2 regions of the Psychrobacillus sp. FJAT-21963 genome follow, and region 2 is predicted to be linked to the other one. Evidence: riboswitches for the same ligand, from Rfam matches in the RefSeq annotation. Region 2 holds a riboswitch; the other holds the start of a gene.
What was found. Region 2 has a riboswitch for S-adenosylmethionine ahead of mtnW (2,3-diketo-5-methylthiopentyl-1-phosphate enolase). Riboswitches for the same ligand answer to the same signal wherever they lie in the genome.
Positions count from the first base shown of each region.

Region 1: another riboswitch for S-adenosylmethionine. It lies ahead of AN959_RS10515 (bifunctional homocysteine S-methyltransferase/methylenetetrahydrofolate reductase); the one in region 2 lies ahead of mtnW (2,3-diketo-5-methylthiopentyl-1-phosphate enolase).

Region 1 is NZ_LJIY01000003.1:170,819-182,130, reverse strand. Features, by position in the region: gene metH (methionine synthase) at 1-538, opposite strand, end outside; gene AN959_RS10515 (bifunctional homocysteine S-methyltransferase/methylenetetrahydrofolate reductase) at 519-2,378, opposite strand; SAM riboswitch class I at 2,454-2,558, opposite strand; gene AN959_RS10510 (nuclease-related domain-containing protein) at 2,798-3,751, opposite strand; gene AN959_RS10505 (protoporphyrinogen oxidase) at 3,885-5,270, opposite strand; gene fabZ (3-hydroxyacyl-ACP dehydratase FabZ) at 5,463-5,888, shown strand; gene AN959_RS10495 (bifunctional 2-polyprenyl-6-hydroxyphenol methylase/3-demethylubiquinol 3-O-methyltransferase UbiG) at 5,911-6,648, shown strand; gene AN959_RS10490 (hypothetical protein) at 6,663-6,941, opposite strand; gene AN959_RS21045 (hypothetical protein) at 7,050-7,310, shown strand; gene kynB (arylformamidase) at 7,348-7,974, opposite strand; gene kynA (tryptophan 2,3-dioxygenase) at 7,987-8,841, opposite strand; gene kynU (kynureninase) at 8,856-10,127, opposite strand; gene speD (adenosylmethionine decarboxylase) at 10,412-11,227, shown strand.
Region 2 is NZ_LJIY01000005.1:138,324-149,635, reverse strand. Features, by position in the region: gene AN959_RS13170 (TraB/GumN family protein) at 1-849, shown strand, start outside; gene tatA (twin-arginine translocase TatA/TatE family subunit) at 986-1,186, opposite strand; gene tatC (twin-arginine translocase subunit TatC) at 1,287-2,048, opposite strand; gene AN959_RS13155 (hypothetical protein) at 2,359-2,559, shown strand; partial or broken gene AN959_RS20720 (GMC oxidoreductase) at 2,744-2,932, shown strand; gene AN959_RS13150 (acireductone dioxygenase) at 3,141-3,677, opposite strand; gene AN959_RS13145 (methylthioribulose 1-phosphate dehydratase) at 3,699-4,310, opposite strand; gene AN959_RS13140 (2-hydroxy-3-keto-5-methylthiopentenyl-1-phosphate phosphatase) at 4,307-4,972, opposite strand; gene mtnW (2,3-diketo-5-methylthiopentyl-1-phosphate enolase) at 4,978-6,192, opposite strand; SAM riboswitch class I at 6,308-6,411, opposite strand; SAM riboswitch class I at 6,578-6,732, shown strand; gene mtnK (S-methyl-5-thioribose kinase) at 6,807-7,997, shown strand; gene mtnA (S-methyl-5-thioribose-1-phosphate isomerase) at 7,994-9,049, shown strand; gene AN959_RS13120 (sugar ABC transporter substrate-binding protein) at 9,046-10,125, shown strand; gene AN959_RS13115 (sugar ABC transporter ATP-binding protein) at 10,721-11,312, shown strand, end outside.

The DNA.
Region 1 (11,312 bases), on a different contig from region 2:
CTTGTTGTATACCAATGGTTGCGGCCTTCACGTTTAGCATATCCTGACTTGTTTCCAATAGGATAACATCGGAGCCACCTTCGACTAATGCCTTTGCTTGTATGTAAAAGTCATTTGTTAACTCATCGAAGGTTATTCCACCAGTTACAGACAATGTTTTTGTTGTCGGTCCAATTGCACCAGCCACAAATCTCGGCCAGTCGGGAGTAGATAATTCAATTGCAACCTTCTTCGCAAGCTGCACTGCACGAAGGTTGATTTCATGCGCTTGGTCACCTAGATCATATTCATTTAACACGACTGGTGTTCCCCCAAACGTATTGGTACAAATTATATCTGCACCTGCCTCTAAATATTCCCGATGAATTTGTTCAATGACAGTTGGAGTGATAACGTTTAAATACTCATTACATCCCTCGTATTCTTCTCCACCGAAATCCTTTTGAGTTAGATTCGCGTTTTGGATCATCGTTCCCATTGCGCCATCAATAATAAGAATTCTTTTTTGAAGTTCCTGTTCAATTAGATGTTTGGACATAACTGTTTTCTCTCGCTTTCTTTCCGTCAATCTCTTTAATATGGCGAATCAATTCAAGTGACATATCCACACGGAAAAATGGCGTAATGATGTAAATACCATTAAATAACTCCGCTGCAGTGTCAATAAGCTCTTTTGCAATCTGTATACCTTCCTCAGTAGAACGCTCTTTATCTTCTCCACAAGCACGCATGCGTTCTAACACTTCATCTGATAATTTAATACCTGGTACTTCATTGTGCAGGAACTCAGAATTACGACTATTTGTAAGTGGCATAATCCCAAGGAAAATAGGAGAGGACAAGTGTTTCGTCGCTTCATAGATTTCCTCCATTTTTTCTTTCGAATAAACGGGCTGGGTAATGAAATAATCAGCTCCACACTCTATTTTCTTCTCTAGTCTTTTAACAGCACGATCCAGTACGCGAACGTTGGGATTAAAGGCAGCTGCCACAGAGAAGTTGGCTTTTTTTCGAAGTGATTTTCCTGAGAATGAAACACCTTCATTTAGCTGTTTTATTAATTGGAGTAACTCTAAACTTGATACGTCATATACACTGGTTGCTCCAGGAAAATCTCCTATTTTGGTAGGATCACCTGTAACAGCCAATATATCATGAATTCCAAGTGCATCCAGACCCATTAAATGTGATTGTAAGCCAATCAAATTGCGGTCACGACATGTAATATGAGCTAGAGGACGAATATTATTTTGCAATTTTAACATCGAGCCCATAGCCATATTGCTAATACGAGGAGATGCAAGTGAGTTATCTGCCATCGTTACTGCATCAATTCCAGCTGCATTCAGCTTCTCTGCACCTTCCATAAAAGTAGTAGTGTCTAAATGGCGTGGCGTATCTAGTTCCACGATGATTGTTCTTTCGGTTTTTGCTTTTTCATGTAGTGGTTGATTGACAGTTGGTTCTGCTTCCTGAATGATTATTGGCTTTCTAGGCGTTACGATTTTATTTGTAATTGGTGGTAGAGTTCCAATTCTTTTTTTCACGGCTTCAATATGTTTTGGTGTTGTCCCACAGCAACCGCCTATTAAACGAACTCCTGCTTCGCGAAGGTATAACGCTGCTTTTCCAAAATAATCTGCCTCAGATTCGTAAACAATACGGCCATCCTCTACATCAAGTAAACTTGCATTTGGATAAGCTGATAGAAATGCTTTTTCTGTTAGAGTCACCCCTTCGAACGCTTGAATTGTATGATGAGGACCAAGTCGACAATTGACTCCTACAATACTTGCTCCTAATGCCTCTAGTTGATGTAATGCATCATTTAGCGATAAACCGTTTTGCAAGATACCTGGCTCATGCATCGATACTTGTGCAATGATCGGTGTATCTGTCAGCTTTCTTAGATGCGTAACCGTTGCGGAAAGCTCTTCAAAATCATAGTACGTTTCTAGTAATAATCCATCTGGATTTCCTGATAGTAGTTGGGTAGCTTGTTGATTAACCGTTGCGATAATTTCATCAATAGTCGCATCACTCTTCCGAATACCGCGTATACCACCAATCGTACCAAGCACAAATTGACCACCAGGGGCAGCTGCTCTTTTTGCGATTTGGATCGCCGCTTCATTGATTTCTTTCATTTGATTTTCTAGTCCGTACCGCGCCAGTTTAATCGCATTTGCACCATACGTATTCGTCTGAATGATATCCGCGCCTGCAACTATATAGTCCTGGTGAATTTTCTCAATAATCTCAGGCTTCTGGATGTTTAATTCTTCGTTACAATAATCAATTCCATATGAATAAAGCAGCGTCCCCATCGCTCCGTCAGCAGTCAAAACATTCGTTTGCAGCTTCTCTAATAAACCCATTCACATTCATCCTCTCTAAAATAAAAAAAAGCCTTCCATGAAAAGAAGGCTTTACGAGTATGTAAAATTCGTCCCTTCTCATCTATCAGACACATAAGCATCTGCTGGAATTAGCACCTGACCAAACGGCTGGTTGCTGAAGCTTCACAGGGCCAGTCCCTCAGCTTCTCTTGATAAGAATTCAATATTCAATTTTTTATTAGACTTATCGTACCTTTATTCAACTAAAGCGTCAAGACGTAGATTGAATTTTCTTGCATCTTAAGATTGTTTTTATTATCCGATATTTGGCGGTTATTATCCGATTATCATGTGTTATTATCCGATTATCTCGACTTATTATCCGATTTTCACTTGTTATTATCCGATTATCTCGACTTATTATCCGATTTTCACTCTTTATCATCCGATTCATCAATTTAAGACCAATTCCACTTATAAATTGTGTTACGTTTAGATGGACCCTCTCTCGATAGCCCCATAGAATTTAATATGCGAGATGCGGCCTGATAAGAATCCAATTTAAGAAAATATCTACATTGCCGATTATTAATACTATCCCCGATTAGCATAAACCAATCACGCATCGCCTTTTCATGCGCCAAGCGATCTACGTGACCACACCTTAAACAGTTCCAGCCGTTTTTCTTTTTCGTCATCCCATGCGTCTCACACTTTTCACAATAGACCCCGGTCAGCAAATCATTTGGATTAATGCTCCATCGACTGCACAGTGGAAATGGAAAGTACACTTGATGACAAGCAACCATTTTCTTTGCTAATTCATGCATTGCTGGCACTTTCAGGCATACTTTCTCTCGAGTCATATTCCGCAAAAATACGGGAATCGTCGAATAAAGTATCGTTGGATAATTGATAGATGGCTCTACCACCTTCACCCTTGAATTCGTCAACACGATGACACCATGAACAGGAATACTCACACCTTGCAATCTTAACCAATCTTCCAGTAAATAAATATTCCGTTCAATCTGTACTTCTGGACTCTCAAATACATCGACTTTACCCTCTTCATTCTCTCGCTCAAGCTGGGAAGGATTTTGCTTAAACCGCAAACTTCCACTTATATTTTTACTCTCTAATACCACCGCAAAGTACTGCGTCAAAAATACCGTATCTATTTGAAACTTGCCGTACGATTCCAAGCTCACATCTTGAAACACCAAGTATTGGAACGGAAAAGAATACTTCTGAAAAACCCCATCCATTCTTTCTTCCCCGTATATTCCAGCCTTCGCCATGTGCATTTTAGAGTGAATCAACTCTTTCATGTCGTGTATTTTCGGTAAACGTCTATCTAATGACTTCAAAGCAATATAGCTAAATTCATGCGCTCGAGTTTTTACAATCATTTAATTTAAACACCCCCAATCGCATCGTATCATATATACAAAATTTGTAAATTACTCTAAAACACCATCAATTTCATTCCTACAATAAAAAAAGGACCAAAATTAAATTTTGGTCCGGGAATTACTCCTTAAATTAAATTCTCGCTGCAATCATTTCCGCCGTTTCCTTACCATTTTTAATGCAAGCGCCAATACCTACTCCATAATACGAGCATCCAGCAAGTACTACATTTGGAAGCATAGATGATAATTTCTGATTCAATGATTTTATCGCTTCTCCATGTTCCATATGATAGTTTGGCATTAAATCGTTCCATTTAGTTACTTCCACAACTTGAGGCTTGCCGTTTAGTTTCAGGCTCTTGTCAATATCTTGTAAAGCTACTTCCACTAGCTCTTCTTCACTCATATGCTTCATGCTTTCAAAAACTGGATTGGAGCTTTTGTAAAACATTCGTACAAGTAAATTACCGTTTGCAGATGTATGCTTCCATTTTCGGCTAGTCCAAGTACAAGCATTACATTTCACGTCACTGTTTTCCGAAACGATAAACCCAGTTCCATCAGCTGGTAGCTGTTCATCTGGAATATCAAAACCAAGATAAATACTAATTAATGAGGAATTCTTCAATTTATTGAAATCCACATCTAAATCTTGTTCTTGCAAAATTCGCTGAGTCACATCATGCGGAGTAGTCAAAACAACAAAATCCGCTTCTATTGTTTTTCCATTTTCTAATAAAACCTCGTAGCCCGCTTCTGATTTAGTTACTTTCTCCGTATGTACTCCCTTTAAAATCGTACATTCGCTCAATTCTTCCTCCAAGCGATCGATTAAAGTAGAAAGTCCACCTTTAAACGAGATGAATTTTTTATTTGCAGCTGCTGCGAACTGTTCTTTATGCGCTTCTAATCCTTTAATGATGCTGCCATATTCGTTTTTATAGTCAATCAAATAAGGTAATGTGGAAGAAATAGTGAGATCATCTAATCTCCCCGAATACACTCCGGACAACACGGGAGCAATTTGTTTCTCCACTAATTCTTTCCCTAAGAAATGCTCTAAAAATGAGCCGACAGAACTCTCTTTCGTAAAGTTTTCGTTAGGGGAATCAAGATCTTTCAATGCTTCTTCCTTACCTTCATCTGAAACCAACGTACTACTTTCTAAAGATTCTTCACTTGTTGGAATTCCAAATACCGTATCTGCAGGGATTGCATGTAATTCATTGTTCGTATATATATAGGAAATACCTGTTTCATTATAAACGAGCTCTTCTTGCAGTTTTAGCTCTTCTACTAGAGGTAAGACCCCTTCGTTACGTGCAACGATTGAATCCGCACCAGTTTCCATTATAAAGCTATCTGCACTTACCGAATGAATTTTACCACCCAAATAATCATGTGCTTCCACTAAAACCAAATCTACATCTAATGCTTTTTCTATCTTAAGTCTTTGTAAATAATGCATCGTAGAAAGTCCTGTAATTCCTCCACCAACCACAACTACTTTTTTCAAGATACTCACTCCTAGTTCGAAATTACTCGTACTCCTAGTATAATCGCTTTTAAAAATACTTGGTATGACTTACCTCACTATTCTTCCCCTATTCCAATAAAAGTTTACCGTTTCGTCAAAATTGCAGGAGAAAATTATAGTATCAACTACTAACACCAAGTGATAAAATTTAATTAGATTGGAGGTTTTTTTATGTTAGACACACAAAAAATCATGGATGTAATAAGACACCGCTATCCCTTTCTATTAGTGGATAAGATATTGGAATTGGATGAAGGAAAACGAGCAGTTGGCATTAAAAACGTGACAGCAAATGAAGAATTTTTCAATGGACACTTTCCAAGTTACCCTGTCATGCCAGGAGTATTAATTGTAGAAGCTTTAGCTCAAGTAAGTGCAGTAGTAATGCTAACGAAAGAGGGGAATGAAGGAAGATTAGGGCTTTTAGCAGGCATTGATAATTGCCGTTTTAAAAAGCAGGTCAAACCAGGAGATCAGCTACGATTGGAAGTTGAAATTACTCGCCTAAAAGGACCTATTGGCAAAGGAAAAGGAATTGCTACGGTCGATGGTGAATTAGTATGTGAATCAGAGTTAATTTTTGCATTCGGGAATTAGCAATATATAAAGGGGAAATTAAATGAACGACTATTACGGAGAGCTGTGTACACAAATTTACGAAAGTGATAAGTCATTTGCAGACGGGAAAGAACTCGAGTTTTATCTATCTTTTGTGAAGGATAAGAACATGAAAGTATTAGAACCAATGTGTGGTAATGGAAGAATGCTACTTCCTTTTCTGCGAAGAGGAATCGATATTGAAGGATTTGATATTTCAGAAGAAATGCTAAAAGTTTGTAAGGAAAAAGGTAAAAAGGTAAATCTGAAACCATCAGTAACTCTTGGAAAAATAGAGGAATTTCAAAGTCCTAACAAATATGATTTAATCATTATTCCTTTTGGTTCGTTTTCCCTTTTGCCTGATCATTTAGTAGCTGATAGTCTTGCAAATATGAAATCTATGTTAACAGAAGACGGTAAGTTACTTTTAACGATTATGACAAACAGAGGGAAATTTAATGATCTCCCCGAATGGAGGGAAACAAATCGAAAGCAGTATGACATCGGAGACATTGTGGAATATAAGCAGGAGCATTATGATTCAGAAAGCAAGATGCTAAAAATTAAGTTGAAGTACCAATTAGTAAAAGATGAACAATTAGAAAAAACAGAACTAATGGATTTCCCTATCCGTCTTTACGAACTAGGAGAATTTGAAAATATTCTTAAGTCAAACGGATTTAATCAAATTATTCTACACGAAGTAAAAGACGGTTATGGAATTGGTAGCATGTTTGATGTATATGAGTGTGTTTGAAATAACAACACACTCTAGTTCTTATAAATATCGTTTGAAGATAGCCATTCTAAAAATTGATGATAGGGAAAATACGTAGTTCCGTTTAACTCTATTTTTGGTGCATTTGGATATTTTCTGAGCAATTCCTGTATTTCTTCTTTACTCAACCCAAAATATATCGGCAAATCCTTTTCATTTATGAGAGTAGGGTATCCGGATCCTTTCGGGTTTTTAAAGTTCTTTAATCCATCCCCTATAAAGTAGCCTAGTGCTGCAAGCCCTACACCTATCCAGAAAAAACTTAAAGCCATTTCTATTGCCTCCTCTAAAATCTATATATCATATACGGAGGGATAAGAAAAAAGTTTCATTAGTATACTAGAACAATAGATATTGGAGAGGAGTCATACGGGTATACAATGGTTAAATTTTATTTTAAGCAATTCCTAAACGAGCCTATGTGGTTTAAGCTATTAATCTCTATAACATTGCTAAGTACGATTATTTTTAGCAGTTCATTTTTTTCATCTAATTATTATTACGAAAGCTTATCCAAATTAGCTGCTGCTATCTTTTTTGGTGCATACGGTTTTAAATTGAGAAGAAGTAAGTTCAATTCTTCTATTCTATTTATTTTAGCAATTATATGCGTCTTTCTATCGGTATTCGCAATTTTGTAAAATAGAAAAGGATAGAGTATCTCTATCCTTCTTTCCATTATATCTGTCTCAGCACGGCTCGGACTGGACTGCCATCGGCTCCTTGAATCTTTAGAGGCAAGGCAATCAGTTCATAATCTCCTGGAGTGACATCTTGTAAAAATAAATTTTCTAGAATATGAACACCATGACGATAAAGTGCATGGTGCACACGTAATTCTTTATCGTCTAATGCATCAACAGAAGGACAATCGACGCCAATTAAAATAATTCCTTTCTCCTGCAAGAATGCACCAATATCCTCTTTTAATACCATAATACTAGTTGGAAATTGCTCCACATTAACATGTTTGGTAGTTTTTAATAGTAAGCGTTCTACCCCTTCTAACTCAAATGACTGCAATTCATCTCGACCAATTGATTCCAACCCTGTGACGTCAACTACTTTGGCACGACCAATATAAATATGGATGTCTAACTGCTCAATCGTAGGTGCGTCATTGTCAAAGTGATAGGGTGCATCCGCATGTGTCCCAGTATGCATACTTGTTGTGAAACGACCAATATTAACTGAACCTGTCTGTTCCTTCGAGAAAGCTAGCTCAAACTGAAAAGGTGTATCTCCTGGCCAAGTACCAATATTATTTGAAAACGACTGTGAGATGTCTATCCAGCGTTTCTCCATTGCCATCACCCCTTATAAACTTGTTCTTAAATCCCAGAGCTCTGGGAAAAAACGATGATCTAACACTTTACGTAAATAATTTACTCCCGAGGATCCACCGGTTCCAGTTTTAAAACCAATAATACGTTCTACCGTTTTCATATGTCGGAAGCGCCATTGCTGTAACCAATCTTCTATATCCACTAGTTTTTCTGCTAATTGGTACAAATCCCAATACTGGTCCACGTTTTGATATACTTCTTTCCATGCCTCTGCTACTGTCTCGTCTCCTCCATATGTAACGGAATAATCTCGATTTACAGCAGCTGGGTTCAAATTGAACCCAGCTTTTTCTAATGCTTGAATTGCCACATCATAAATGCTAGGTGAATGATATGCTTTTTCGAGCTCATTGTATAACTTTGAATCCTTCTCATAAATTTTTAGAATAAACTTTGTTTTATAACCGAGTGCAAATTCAATTTGTCGGTACTGAAAGGATTGAAAACCTGATGCTTTACCGAGTTTATCGCGAAACTCTAAATACTCAGCTGGTGTTAATGTCGAGAGCACATCCCAAGCTTGAATAATCTGTGTTTGAATCTTTGTTACTCGAGCCAGCATTTTAAAGGCGGCTTGCATCTTATCTTCTTGTATCGCTTGAATGGCACTAGTCAATTCATGTAAGATCAACTTCATCCAAAGCTCACTTACTTGATGAATAATAATAAATAACATTTCATCATGATGACCGGACAATCGTTTTTGACTGGATAAAATCGTATCGAGCTGCAAATAATCTCCATAGGTCATATCATCCCGAAAGTCCGTATGAATACCTTTTTCACCATCCAGCTTTTCATGCAGCTTCGAAATATCCTTTGGCATATAAGTCCTCCTTTTTATGCAACAACATCTCGCTTGTTTTCGTACTTTTTATACGTTTCTTCTGTCATGATCTTCTTCAAAATCTGTACAGTGTTCCACACATCTTCAAAAGAGTTATACAATGCAACTGGTGCTAGACGGATGCCATTTGGCGAGCGGAAATCAGGAATAACCCGATGATCTTTTAATGCCTTACAAATGCGAGCTGCCTCTTTATGAACAAGATAAATATGTCCCCCTCTACGCTCATGGTCGACTGGATTGGCAATGTTAAATTGAAAATCCTTTAACTCTTCCTTTATTAAAAACATCATATAATCAGTTAGAGTTAATGACTTGCTACGAATAGCATCTATACCGACCTCCGCAAACATTTGTAACGAACCATATAATGGGGCAGCACTTAATATATTCGGTGTCCCAATTTGATATGCACCTGCATTTGATGACGGTGACATTTCTATTGCCAGGTCAAACTGCTTCTCTTTATGGGAGCCGAACCAACCTGCGAGTCCAGGTCTCTTTCCAAAATGCTTCTGATTCACGAACAATCCCCCAACTGCACCTGGTCCTCCATTTAAATGCTTATAATTACACCAAAACGCAAAGTCTACATCCCAATCATCCAAATTGTGAGGGAGAGATCCAATAGAGTGACATAGATCAAATCCAATGATAATATTTCGTTCGTGCGCAGCTTTAGTAAGCGCTTTCAAATTTAATATTTGTCCACTCCGATACAGCACACTTGGTAACACGATTAGAGCTATATCGTCTGTCATCGATTCTATTATGTCTTCTTCTAGTAGAGTATTCCCATCATGGCTTTTCACGAACTTCATATGTTCTTCTGGGTTATATCCATGCAACGATAACTGACTACTAATGGCATACAAATCAGAAGGGAAGTTCAATTCATCCACCAATATTTTAGTCCGTTTTCCATGGGGATGATAGAAACTAGCAACTAACTGATGTAAATTCGTAGTAGTTGAACCTGTAATCATCACTTCTTCTTTCAATGCTCCAACAAGAGGTGCACACATTTCACTCAACGTTTCCGAAAAATAAAACCAAGGATGCTCACCTTGTGTCCACCCATCTATTCCGTATTTCTTCCATGAATCAAGTATAGATAACAGCGACTGCTCCGCTCTCTTAGACAATAAACCCAAGGAATTCCCATCCATGTACATGATATCTGGCAGCAAATAAAATTCATCTCGATAGTGTTTTAATATATCCTGTTTATCTAATTTCCTCGCATATTCCAATGTAATATCCATTCGTTGAGACACCGTCCCTTATCTAAATTTTCTTTCTATTAAAATAAATCATAGGCATTAAGATAAGTAGTGTCAATAAGACAAGGTAAACTATCAAGTCCATTTTACATAATGAATTCTTGCTACTTCTAAATCTAAAAGAGCAATGGTGTAAATTGTATGTTTCAGAAAAAGTTTTTTGTGGAAAAATAAAGCTAAGGGGAATCTAAAACTAGTTTTAACGCATACTTATTATATCGTTTCAACAGAGCCTTAAATTTATGTGAAAGAGAGGAGTTCAAAAAATGAGTTTAACTCCTAAGCAAAGAATTGAGTTACATGGGTTTAATAACCTTACAAAGACCTTAAGTTTTAATATGTATGATATTTGCTACACAAGAACGAGAGAAGAACGAGAGGCTTATATTGACTATATCGACGAACAATATAATGCGGAACGTTTGACAAAAATTTTAACGAAAGTGTCGGATATTATTGAGGCAAATATTTTAAATATTGCACAGCAAGATTATGAACCACAAGGAGCAAGTGTAACCATTTTGGTTTCTGAAGGACCTGTTGACGATTCTCCAGCGGATGCATTTAAAGAATCACCAGGTCCACTACCTGAATCAGTAGTCGGCCATCTGGATAAAAGTCATATAACCGTTCATACTTATCCTGAGTATCACCCGGATGAAGGAATTAGTACATTCCGGGCGGATATTGATATTTCCACCTGTGGAGAAATTTCTCCTTTGAAAGCGCTGAATTATTTGATTCATTCATTTGAGACAGATGTTATGGTGATGGACTATCGTGTACGAGGCTTTACTAGAGACGTAACGGGACATAAATTATTTATCGATCATGACATTAATTCCATTCAAAACTATATTCCAGTCGGCTTACAAGAGTATTATCAAATGATCGATGTAAATGTATACCAAGAAAATATTTTTCATACAAAATGTAAACTTAAAAAATTTGATTTAAATAACTACCTATTCGGTTACACAGAAGACGAGTTAACCGATGAAGAAAAGATATCCATTACGAAGAAGTTAAAAACAGAAATGGATGAGATTTTTTACGCTAAAAACATGGCAAGAACAGAATAAATGTGAGGACCAAATTTTTGGTCCTTTTTTTATGCTCCAGCTACCAATGATTGAATAAAATTTTTATCTACATATGTAAAATATA
Region 2 (11,312 bases):
GGAATTGAGTCTGCCAAAGAAACTGGTGCTAATCTTGTGCTTGCAGATCGGAACATACAAACTACGTTTTCTCGTATTTGGCATAATCTCGGATGGTCTGGTAAGGCACAGCTGCTCTCCTCCGTATTCTTTAGTATTTTTAGCAGAGAAACAATTTCAGAAGAAGAATTAGAAAAGATGAAATCACAGGATACGCTCAATGCAGTTCTTGCAGAGTTTACAGAATCATTTCCAAAACTTAAGACTCCTTTAATTGATGAAAGGGATCAGTACTTGGCACAAAAAATTAAAGAAGCTCCTGGGGATAAAGTAGTTGCGGTATTAGGTGCGGCTCACGTTCCAGGTATCTCGAAAGAAATTTATAAAGAACATGATTTGGAAAGACTCAATCAAGTACCACCGAAATCGATTGTTCCTAAAATCCTTGGGTGGGTAATACCAGTGCTTTTAATAGCCATAGTTGTTTACACCTTCTTTGCAAATCCAACTGCGGGCTTGGATCAGGCTTTGAGCTGGGTAATATGGACAGGAAGCTTTGCTGCCATCGGTGCTGCAATTGCTTTTGGACATCCGCTTGCTATACTCTCTGCCTTTATTGCAGCTCCAATAACTACATTACATCCCTTAATAGCGTCGGGATGGGTTTCGGGAATAGTTCAGGCTTATTTCCGACGCCCAAATGTAGGGGATTTTGAAAATCTTTCGGAAGATGTTTTTACGATAAAAGGGTTTTGGCGCAATAAGGTTACACGAATTTTACTAGTAGTTGTTTTAACTAATTTAGTAGGATCAATCGGAACTTTTATTGGTGGGGCAGATGTTATTCGGGTATTTTTTAATAATCTATAATGTAAAACCTCCTTTTTTGCTAAATGGCAAGGAAAGGAGGTTTTATTTTTTTGTAATGGGTTAGGAGTGGATATTATTTCATCTTAAATAAAGGAAATAAAAAACCAACTATTCATAGAATAGCTGGTTTGCCACATTATATTTTCTTTTTAGCGTCTGTATTTTCTTCTAATTTAAATTCTTCTGTAACATCGTCAACGATGTCTTTAGTGGAGTTTTTAAATTCTTTTAACGTTTGACCTACTGCTCTTCCTAACTGAGGAAGTTTAGATGGTCCAAAGACGATTAATGCGATGATTAGAATGATTATTAAACCTGGTACGCCGATGTTTGGCATGGATTGTTCCTCCTTATAGTATGTTACATTTATTCCAATGGCGATGTGTATGCAGTAGTAAACTTATCTTTAGTATAACACGCTTAGGAGAAATTAAGCCCTAGACTTCATTTTCTAATGCCTCTTCTTCCAAAGCTCTTTTTGCTAACTGTTTTTTATATGCCCAGCTCGAAACAAGGATACTGATTTCGAATAACAATAATAACGGTACAACGATGATAAAGTCTGAAATGAAGTCCGGAGGTGTAATAGAAACTCCAACTACTACAAGTATAAAGTAAGAAACTTTTCTCATCTTACGTAGTCGATTAGGTGTGATGATTCCCAGCTTTGTTAAAAACAATATAATCACAGGTAGCTCGAAAACAATTCCAACTGGAATAATCAAATTAAACATGAACGTAAAATATTGTTGCATCCCGTATGTTTCTAGGGCTCCAATTGAATCATTAATATTAGACATGAAGTTCAACATCAAAGGAAATAAAATAAAATAACTAAAACTAATCCCAGCTAAAAACAGTAAAAAAGAGACAGGGATAAAGTAAATGGTTCCTTTTGCTTCTTTCTCTAATAGTCCTGGTTTAACGAATAACCAGATTTGGTGCATCGCGATTGGCAACGTTATTAATATAGATAGTATTAGAGCACATTTGACATAAATCATTAAACCATCTGTATATCCAAATACATTCCATTCCACGTGAGCAGCTGTAGGTTGTGACTTAAGAAATGTTAATGTCCTTGGGGCCATCCAAAATCCTAAGGCTAGAGATAGAATAAATGTGACGGCTACAATAATGAGCCTTTTTCGTAATTCTGTTAAATGTTCGACAAGCGTCAATTCTGGTTCGTGTGTCATTAGTGTGTACCACCCCATTTTCTCAAATAAAGTGAGATATTTATATGCTTAGAAAAGCATGTTTACTAAAATATAATAGTTACTACAAGAAACTGTTGTTTTGTATCATCTCACATTATACTCCAACAGTCGAATTTGTAAATAAAAGCACCTTTTATTTTTCAATTAATATAGGAAAAAAGTTTTTATATATACAAACTTTTTCTAAAACAACCAATATAAATTTGAAACTATTTATGTACATTTTAAGAAAAAATGTAGTAAATGATAAGCTCGTTTGAATATATATCCTTATTAAGGATGAATAAAATTGGCTCAGTATCATTTGGAAGATGAAAATATTAAATTAAGTCTTCTTGGTTTTATGTTAGTAGTAGATTTTGCATTGTTTTTTACTTTTAATAATAGCGTTTTTCCACGGTTTGCTTTACTTGGATCTGGTATTGGTCTATCCATTATAGTTCTTTGCTGGACAGGAAAAAAATATACTTATTTTCTTTCACCATTGTGAGTTTGTACAGAAATATTATCAATAGTTTATAATTTGCATTCTACCATTAAGTAAAAATAATATATATCTGACTAATGTTTAACTAAGTAAATAAATTAGTTTTAGGATAATTAGGAGGTTTTATTGTGTTAGTTGGAGCGCTTGGTATTCTCCTTGTATAGAAAGAGAAGGCACAACAAAAGAAGATCCAGCTACTTCAGCAGTTAACTCTTATCTACAAATGTGGGAAGCAGAAAACGTATTTGTAGTCGGAGCATCTATATTTCCTCATAATAGTAACTTTAATCTTACTAGAACAATTGGAGCACTTTCTTACCGTGCTGCAGAAGGAATTCAAACTTATTTAAAACAAGGTGGACTTCTAGTTAAATAATAATCAATAAAACTCCTAAATAGCTTGTTACAGGCAATTTAGGAGTTTATATAATAGGCTATTTGTTTAAAAGGTCACTACGCATTCGATACAGGATTCAGTGTTTGCTTTTTAACTTTTTATAGAATGTACTTTAAAACTTGCAATTTTGAATGAAACATCCCTATTTAGTAACTATCTAGAATGCTCATGCATGCAGTTCTTCTTATTAACCTTGTGCAACTTCCTCGTCTTGGTAGACTGGTACCCATCCTTCAGTTGTTACAAAGATTCGTGCTGCTACTACTTTACGGTCTTCGGCAAGTGTAAAGTAATGTGTGATATTCTCTGGAACTGAGATTAGATCTCCAGGTGATAGATGGACTTCAAAGAAATTTTCATCTTTTCCTTGAATAATAAATACTCCGTGACCGCTAACAATGTAACGAACTTCATCATCTGTATGAAGATGTTTACGTTCAAAGTTTTTTAATAGTTCATCTAAGTTTGGATTAGAGTCAGATAAAGAAATGATATCAGCTGCTTTGTACCCACGACGTTCTGATATATCATCTATTTCTGCTTTAAATGCATTTAAAATTTCTTCTTTTTCTGCATCGCTAAGATCATACTTTTCACGAAGTTGCTCTGGTAATTTTTCTATATCCCAATGCTCATAAATTACTTCTTGTTGCTCTAAAAATGCAGCAACCTCATTTTGTGCTTCAATTGTTTCATTTGTTCCTTGAATTTTAATGATAGCCATCTAAATCTTCCTCTCTTATTTTTATTTTATTTGACGTAAAGTCAACTGATACTGAAATAAAAATTCACAAGCTTCAAGTAACTTCTTTGCTTCGAAACCATCCCTACCCCAAACAGTAATACCGTGATTCCGTATAAGTACAGCTCCTTTATCACCATCTATATATGTCTGAAACTCTTCGGCGAGAAGTGGAATATGGGCATGATTTGGAATGATAGGAATAGAAAGAATTGCATCTTCTTCCCACAAATCGAAAGCTTTAATAAGTTCTTGCCCTTGAAAATCTATTTTTCCCTGATCACCGTATAATTCGGAGATGACGTTATTAGCAACTGTGTGAACATGGAGACTACAGCCCGCAGAAGTTTTAGAATAAATAGCACAGTGCAATAATGTTTCTGCAGACGGCTTTAAAATGGTATCTTCTATTGGCTCTCCATTTATATTTACATGTAAAAAGTCTTCTTTTGTTCGCTTATTCTTATCTTTTCCGCTTGCTGTAACTAAAAACTCTACTGGTTCATCATTCACCTTAATTGCTAAATTTCCACTAGTTCCCATAAACCAATCTCGTTTAGCAAGTTCGTCTTTTATATCTGCTAACTCTTCCCATCTACCACGGAGCGTTATCATGTTTGAACACCTAACCTTGTTTCAATAATAGTCATGACATCTCGAAAATTTTCGAAAGGTTCATATGGAATATTCAATTCCTTGCACTTTTCAATAAGAAAATCCCGTGCTATGACAACATCTGCTAATTTTGCAGCTTCTAAGTCAGTAATAGAATCACCAATTACAACACTTAACGAATCTTTTTCTTGGAGCTTTCGAATAATGGATGGCTTACAGCATCCGCAACCTTTGCTCGTACATAAATCATCGCAGACATGCGGAAAATTGATTTGTATTCTTTCTCCTGAGAAGTCTGCTTCATTACAATAAACCCCCGAAAAAGGACCAAACTTTTCTAGCATTGGATGAACAAAAAAATCAATTCCACCACTAACAATATAGAGAGGGATATCGTGCTTTCTTGTATAAGAAACAAAATCGGCGAATCCTTCTCTAATCTCTGCCTGATCAAGCAAGTAGCTTATAATTTGATCTTTTATAGATACAGGTAACAGAGAGAACATTTGAGCAACACCTTCTCGGATAGATTGCTTTTGCCCTAAAATATTCTCTTTGATCGGCAAGTATGCTGGGGGAGCAAATTTTTTCATAATGGATATAATATTGTCTTGGTTTGTAATGGTCCCATCAAAATCACAATAGATTACTAGCTTACTCATAATGCTTACCCCCATAGTTCCAATGCTGCTTTTAGTTCTGGAAACTGTTTTGCTGCTTCAGCATACGGAATTCCATCAAGGACTGCTGATACGGCCTGCCTAAAGGCAAGTCCTCCTCCTGTAGCGCCAGTAGGATGACCATGCACTCCACCACCTGCATTTATAATGCTGTCTATGCCAAAGTCTTCGATTAACAAAGGAACCAATCCAGGATGAATTCCAGCCGAAGGAACTGGAAAAGTTCGTTTTACTGCACTTTCTTTCGTCAATTCTTCCCCAAGTGATAGTGCAGCTGTTTTCTCCAGTGCGACGCTTCCGTATGGTGAGGGGAATAATGAAAAATCTGCCCCTGCATAACGAGTCAATTTACCAAGTAAAAGTGGTGTTGAAACTCCATAAAATGGGGATGAAGTAAAAGCACCACTATAGGCTGGATGGGCCATGAATGGCAACTGAATATCTTCATCTTCCACAAGTTCTTGAAGTACATCTAGACCATATGCATGAACATTAAATAATAGAGCATCAGCCCCAAGCTCTTTTGCCTTTTTTGCTTTTGATTTTAAATCGGATGTCCGCCCAGATAGGTTAACTGCATAAAGTGTTCGATGTCCAGTTTCCTCATACACCTGACGTAGTACTTCTTTAGCTGTAATAATTCTTTTTTCAAAAGGAGTAAGGGGGTTTTCGAAGAGAATTTCATCATCTTTTACTAAATCTACTCCACCTAGAGCTTGGTTACGTAGCTGTTCAGATAGGTAATTGATATCTCTTCCAATTACTCCTTTAAAAATACTCATCACAAGTGGACGATTATACACTCCTAGCAATTTACGAATACTTTCAATTCCGAATCTAGGTCCTGGGAAATTATCTAAAAGGTCTGATGAGAATTCCAAGTCTAGTAGCTTTACTTCACCGTCAAGCGATAGTTTGCCGAAAACAGTTGTTAATATGGCAGGTAAATCTGCAGAGAAATTAGCACTAGGATAGTTTATTTTAATCTCTGCTTTGATTTCATCTCGTTTTAGCGGATGGTGACTATTTTCAAATTCAGTTATCGATATAACATTTCCTTTATGCTTTTTTAATTGCTCTTGCTCTAGTAACGGCAAATCAGTCCAGGATCCTATAGTTAAACCGAGCGCAATTCCTTCTGCTTTTTTTTCAAAAGTTCCAGGTTTACCGTAAACCTGATAGAGAGTAGTAATTCCACTCATTTATTATCACAATCCTTTATATAACAAATTTCAACTTAGTCAATGTCGCAGCGTCTTGCCCCTTCTAAATATAAAAAACCTCTTCCAAATAAGAAGAGGTTAAAAAATTAACGACTTCTTATCTCTCAGTCTACTGACTGCAAGAATTAGCACCGTGTCCATAATGGATCGGTTGCCGGGTATCATAGGGCTCGTCCCTCCACCTGCTCTAAATAAGAAAAAGTTATTCAATTGAGTTAGTCAAATTAATAATGATTATTTCATGCAATATAAAGATTGTCAATATAGTTATTAGAATTTTTTTTGTTTTTAAAAAATGATTGACATGTGTTTTTTGAGTATGCTAGGATGATTTTCAAATAGTATAACGTTTTAATTAATAGCACTCTTATCAAGAGCAGGCAGAGGGTAATGGCCCGATGAAGCCCAGCAACCGACCGTAATACCGTTGTGAGACGGGGCGCATTTTGCGCCGAGATGAAAATCTTCTAAGGCACGGTGCTAATTCCATCAGAAAGGTAACTTTCTGAAAGATAAGAGGCGAGAGATCTCTTATTCTACGCCTCTTTCTTATGAAAGAGGCTTTTTATTTTGAAACGGAAAGGTAGAGAATAATGACGACAGCTACAAAGAGACAATATGAATCATTAACAGAAGAAAGTGCTATTTTATATGCAAAAGAACTTAACTTCTTCCCGCAAGACACAGAGTTGGAGTGTCGTGAGATAGGTGACGGTAATCTTAACTATGTATTTCATATTAAGGAATTGAACGGTGATAAGAGTCTTATTATTAAACAGGCTTTACCATACGCAAAGGTTGTCGGAGAAAGTTGGCCACTAACGTTAAAACGAGCAGTGATTGAAGCAAATGCATTAAAAAAACATGCTGAATTTGCAGCCAATCTTGTTCCGACCGTATATGCAATTGATGAGGATCTTGCGCTTACGGTAATGGAGGATTTATCTCACTTAAAAATTGCACGTGAAGGGTTGATTAAACTTGAATCATATCCAAACCTTTCAAAAGATATTGGAGAATATTTAGCTCAAACACTATTTCATACATCTGATTTTGCATTACACCCTTTTGAAAAAAAGAAACTAGTTTCAGAGTTTTCCAATCCAGAACTTTGTAAAATCACAGAAGATCTTATTTTTACAGATCCGTTTTTTGACTATGAAACAAATGACTTTGAAGCATTGTTGCAAGAAGACGTAGAAACTATTTGGAATAACGGGCGCTTAAAGCTAGAGGTTGCAAAATTAAAGAATAGCTTCATGACAGAAGCGGAAGCATTATTACATGGAGATTTGCATACAGGGAGCATCTTTGCTAGTGAAACCGAAACGAAAGTAATAGACCCAGAGTTTGCTTTTTATGGACCTATTGGCTTTGATATTGGATTGTTTTTAGCAAATCTAATCGTGCAAAATGTTACAAGAGAAGAGGATGAGCGGGGAGTTATTGTCACCCATATCAAACAAACTTGGGATGTCTTTTCGACTAAATTTTCGGAATTATGGGATAAAAAAAGTGTCGATTCCTATAAAGACACAGATGGCTATAAAGAATATGTCTTGGATAAAATTTTCCGAGATACACTAGGCTTTGCTGGATGTGAATTAATTCGTCGTACAATCGGGCTAGCACATGTGAAGGATTTGGACAGTATCGAAGATGACGAACAACGGATTAAATTCAAAAAGCAGACCTTACAAACAGGGGAAGCACTTATATTAAAACGCAAAGATATACATTCAATTGATGAAGTATTTGAATTATTAGAGGGGTTTCGCAAATGAGTATTCCATTATCGATAGAGTTGAACGACAAAGAATTTCGGATTTTGGATCAGCAAAAATTACCTCACGTAGTTGAGTATTTAACACTAGATACTTTAGAAGATGTATATGATGCTATTATCACTCTGAAGGTGAGGGGTGCACCAGCAATTGGTATTACCGCTGCATATGGATTGGCTAGAGCAGCCGAAAAGTATGAAGCAAATACATTAGAGGAATTTCATCTGCAACTCAACAGGGATTTCTTGTATTTAGCTAAATCTAGACCAACAGCTGTAAATTTAGTTTGGGCTCTAGAACGTTTAAGAAGTGCTGTTGAAAATGTAGCAAGTGTACAAGAGGCGAAGGAACTTTTGATAGAGGAAGCTATAAAAATTCATAGAGAAGACGAAGCATCCTGTAGAAATATTGGCGAATATGCGTTGTCCTTGCTTGAAGGTCAAACAAAAGTTATGACCATTTGTAATGCAGGTTCAATTGCAACCGCAAAATATGGTACTGCATTAGCACCATTCCATCTTGGGAGTGAGCGGGGAAAACAGTTTGAAGTTTATGCTTGTGAAACTAGACCTGTATTTCAAGGATCAAGGCTAACTGCGTGGGAGCTTCAGCAATCTGGAGTGGATGTAACACTTATAACAGACAGCATGGCTGCACATACAATCGGAGCAAAAGGAATCGAAGCAATTATTGTAGGGGCAGACCGGATAGCAGAAAACGGCGACACGGCAAATAAAATCGGAACACTTAACTTAGCATTATTAGCAAAAGTGTTTAACATCCCTTTTTATGTGGCAGCTCCTTCTTCCACTTTTGATTTGACCATTAAGAATGGAAAAGAGATCCCGATTGAAGAACGTCCAGCGGAAGAAATAACGCATATTGCAGGGAAACAGGTAGCTCCGAAAAATACAAAAGTATTTAATCCTGCATTCGATGTTACACCGGGTGAATACATTACAGCCATTATTACTGAAAAAGGAATTATATATCCGGAATATACAAAAAATATTCCTAGTTTAATAAATATAGAAAAGGGAGAACTCGCATGAAATCAAAAACAGCATGGCTTTTATCCGTATTATTAGTAATTGGAATTATCTTAACAGGGTGTCAACCAAAAGGGGATGCAAAAGAAGCAACAACTACTCCTGCTGATTCCGAAGCATCCGATAATCCGCTATCAGGGAAGAAAATCGCATTGGTTATGCAACAAAATCTTGGTACTTTTTCTGCTCAATACATTGAAGGTGTAAAAGAACAAGTAGAGAAATTTGGTGGGACTGTAACAGTGTTTACGTCGGAAGGCGATTTAGCAAAAATGGCTTCCAATCTAGATGCAGCTGTAAACCAAGGTGTAGATGGAATTCTGATTGATCATGGAACAAAAGAAGCGTTAAATCAAGGAGTTCAAAATGCAGTTGATAAAGGAATACCAGTCGTCGCTTTTGATGCAGGTGTGGAAGTAGAAGGAATCACAGTTTTAGAGCAAGGCGATCAAAAGATGGCTGAAATGACATTAGAAAAATTAAAAAATGATGCTAATGGTGAAGCAAATATAGTGAAAATCTGGGTAGCAGGTTTTGCACCTATGGAAAGAAGACAAGTTGCCTACGAGCAATTCTTAAATGAAAATCCAGGTATTAAAGAAATTGCAACATTTGGTGCAGCGACACAAAATACAGCATTAGACACACAATCGCAAATGGAAGCGATTCTAAAACAATACCCAAATGAAGGAGAAATCACAGCAGTTTGGGCAGCTTGGGATGAATTCGCAAAAGGTGCAGTACGCGCTATTGAGCAAGCTGGAAGAACAGATATTAAAGTTTATAGCATTGATATGAGTGATGAAGATTTACAAATGATACAAAAAGAAAATAGCCCATGGGTTGCCTCAGCGGCAGTGGATCCAATGGATATAGGACGTATTCAAGTGCGTTATTTATATCAAAAAATAAATGGTGAAACTCCTGAAGAAAAAGTTGTTTTAGAACCAGTGTTTGTGGATGCTGAAAAGCTTCCGGAGGAAACAGTGACGACAAATGACTTACATGAATATATCGAAGGCTGGGGAGCAAGCGAGCAAGGTTACACAGAAGCTTTGAAAGAGTTAGAAAATCAATAATGATACAAATGTAGCTGCCCTAAAAAGGGGGCAGCTTCTTTTTAAGAAAGCTTTAACTCATTATTGGTATGGAAGATATGAAAGGGTAGATAGCTATTCTATAAGCATTCGGGCAGGTCGTTATCATGAGCCTAGCGCATCCTACATCTCAGCAGAACGTCCATGCGGCTGACAAGGCGCGAATGCCAGTGAACTCTATTTGATAGGTTAAAGTATTATCCAATTAATGTTTGAAAATAAATAGTTCTTAATACAGATAGAGGCAAGCCACATCCGTGTTTCTACACCAATGCGGCTGGAATAGGGAGAATGCAAAAGTCTTCTTTGATAGACAGTAAAGTTGATTGTTAAATGATTAGATTAAATGCAAATCCTACAATCATTTTATTAACAATAGAAACGGTGATTCTCTAGGATGTGCGCCTTACAAGTTGCATGAGCGATTCATCCTGCGGAGGCTCATACGTAGCGTGCGGCAAGCGCACATCCGTGTCTTCCTCTATAACGTAAAACACTTCAAATACAATTCATTAAGAATAACAAGGCCAACTAGTTAAAATTCAACTGGTATATTGCCTTAAGAAAGGAGATCATCATGGCTAATCCTTTTCTTTCTATGACTTCCATACGTAAATCATTTGGAAATGTGAAGGCACTAGAAGAGGCCGAATTTCATCTAGAAAAAGGGGAAGTACATGCATTGCTAGGTGTTAATGGAGCAGGTAAAAGCACGCTTATTAAAATTTTATCCGGCGTATATAAGCAAGATGACGGTGAAATAGTTTTAGAAGGTAGTAGTGTTCGGCTTCGTTCCCCGAAAGCAGCAAAGGAACACGGTATCTATTGTGTTTATCAAGAGGTGGATACAGCAATCGTTTCGGAATTATCGGTCGCAGAAAATATTATGCTAGATAAAATCGCTACGAATAATAATTTGTTTTTATCCACATCCAAGCTACAAACGGAAGCTAAAAAAGCACTGAAGCATTTGCAAGTAGAAAACATTGCTGTCAATCAACCGGCATTTAAACTTACATTAGCTGAAAAACAATTAGTATTAATTGCACGAGCTCTTGTAAGCTCGGCAAAGATAATTATTTTTGATGAACCAACTGCCCCTTTGTCTCTCCACGAATCCAAAAAGCTTTTTTCGGTAATTGATCATCTGAAATCGCAAGGAGTCGGCT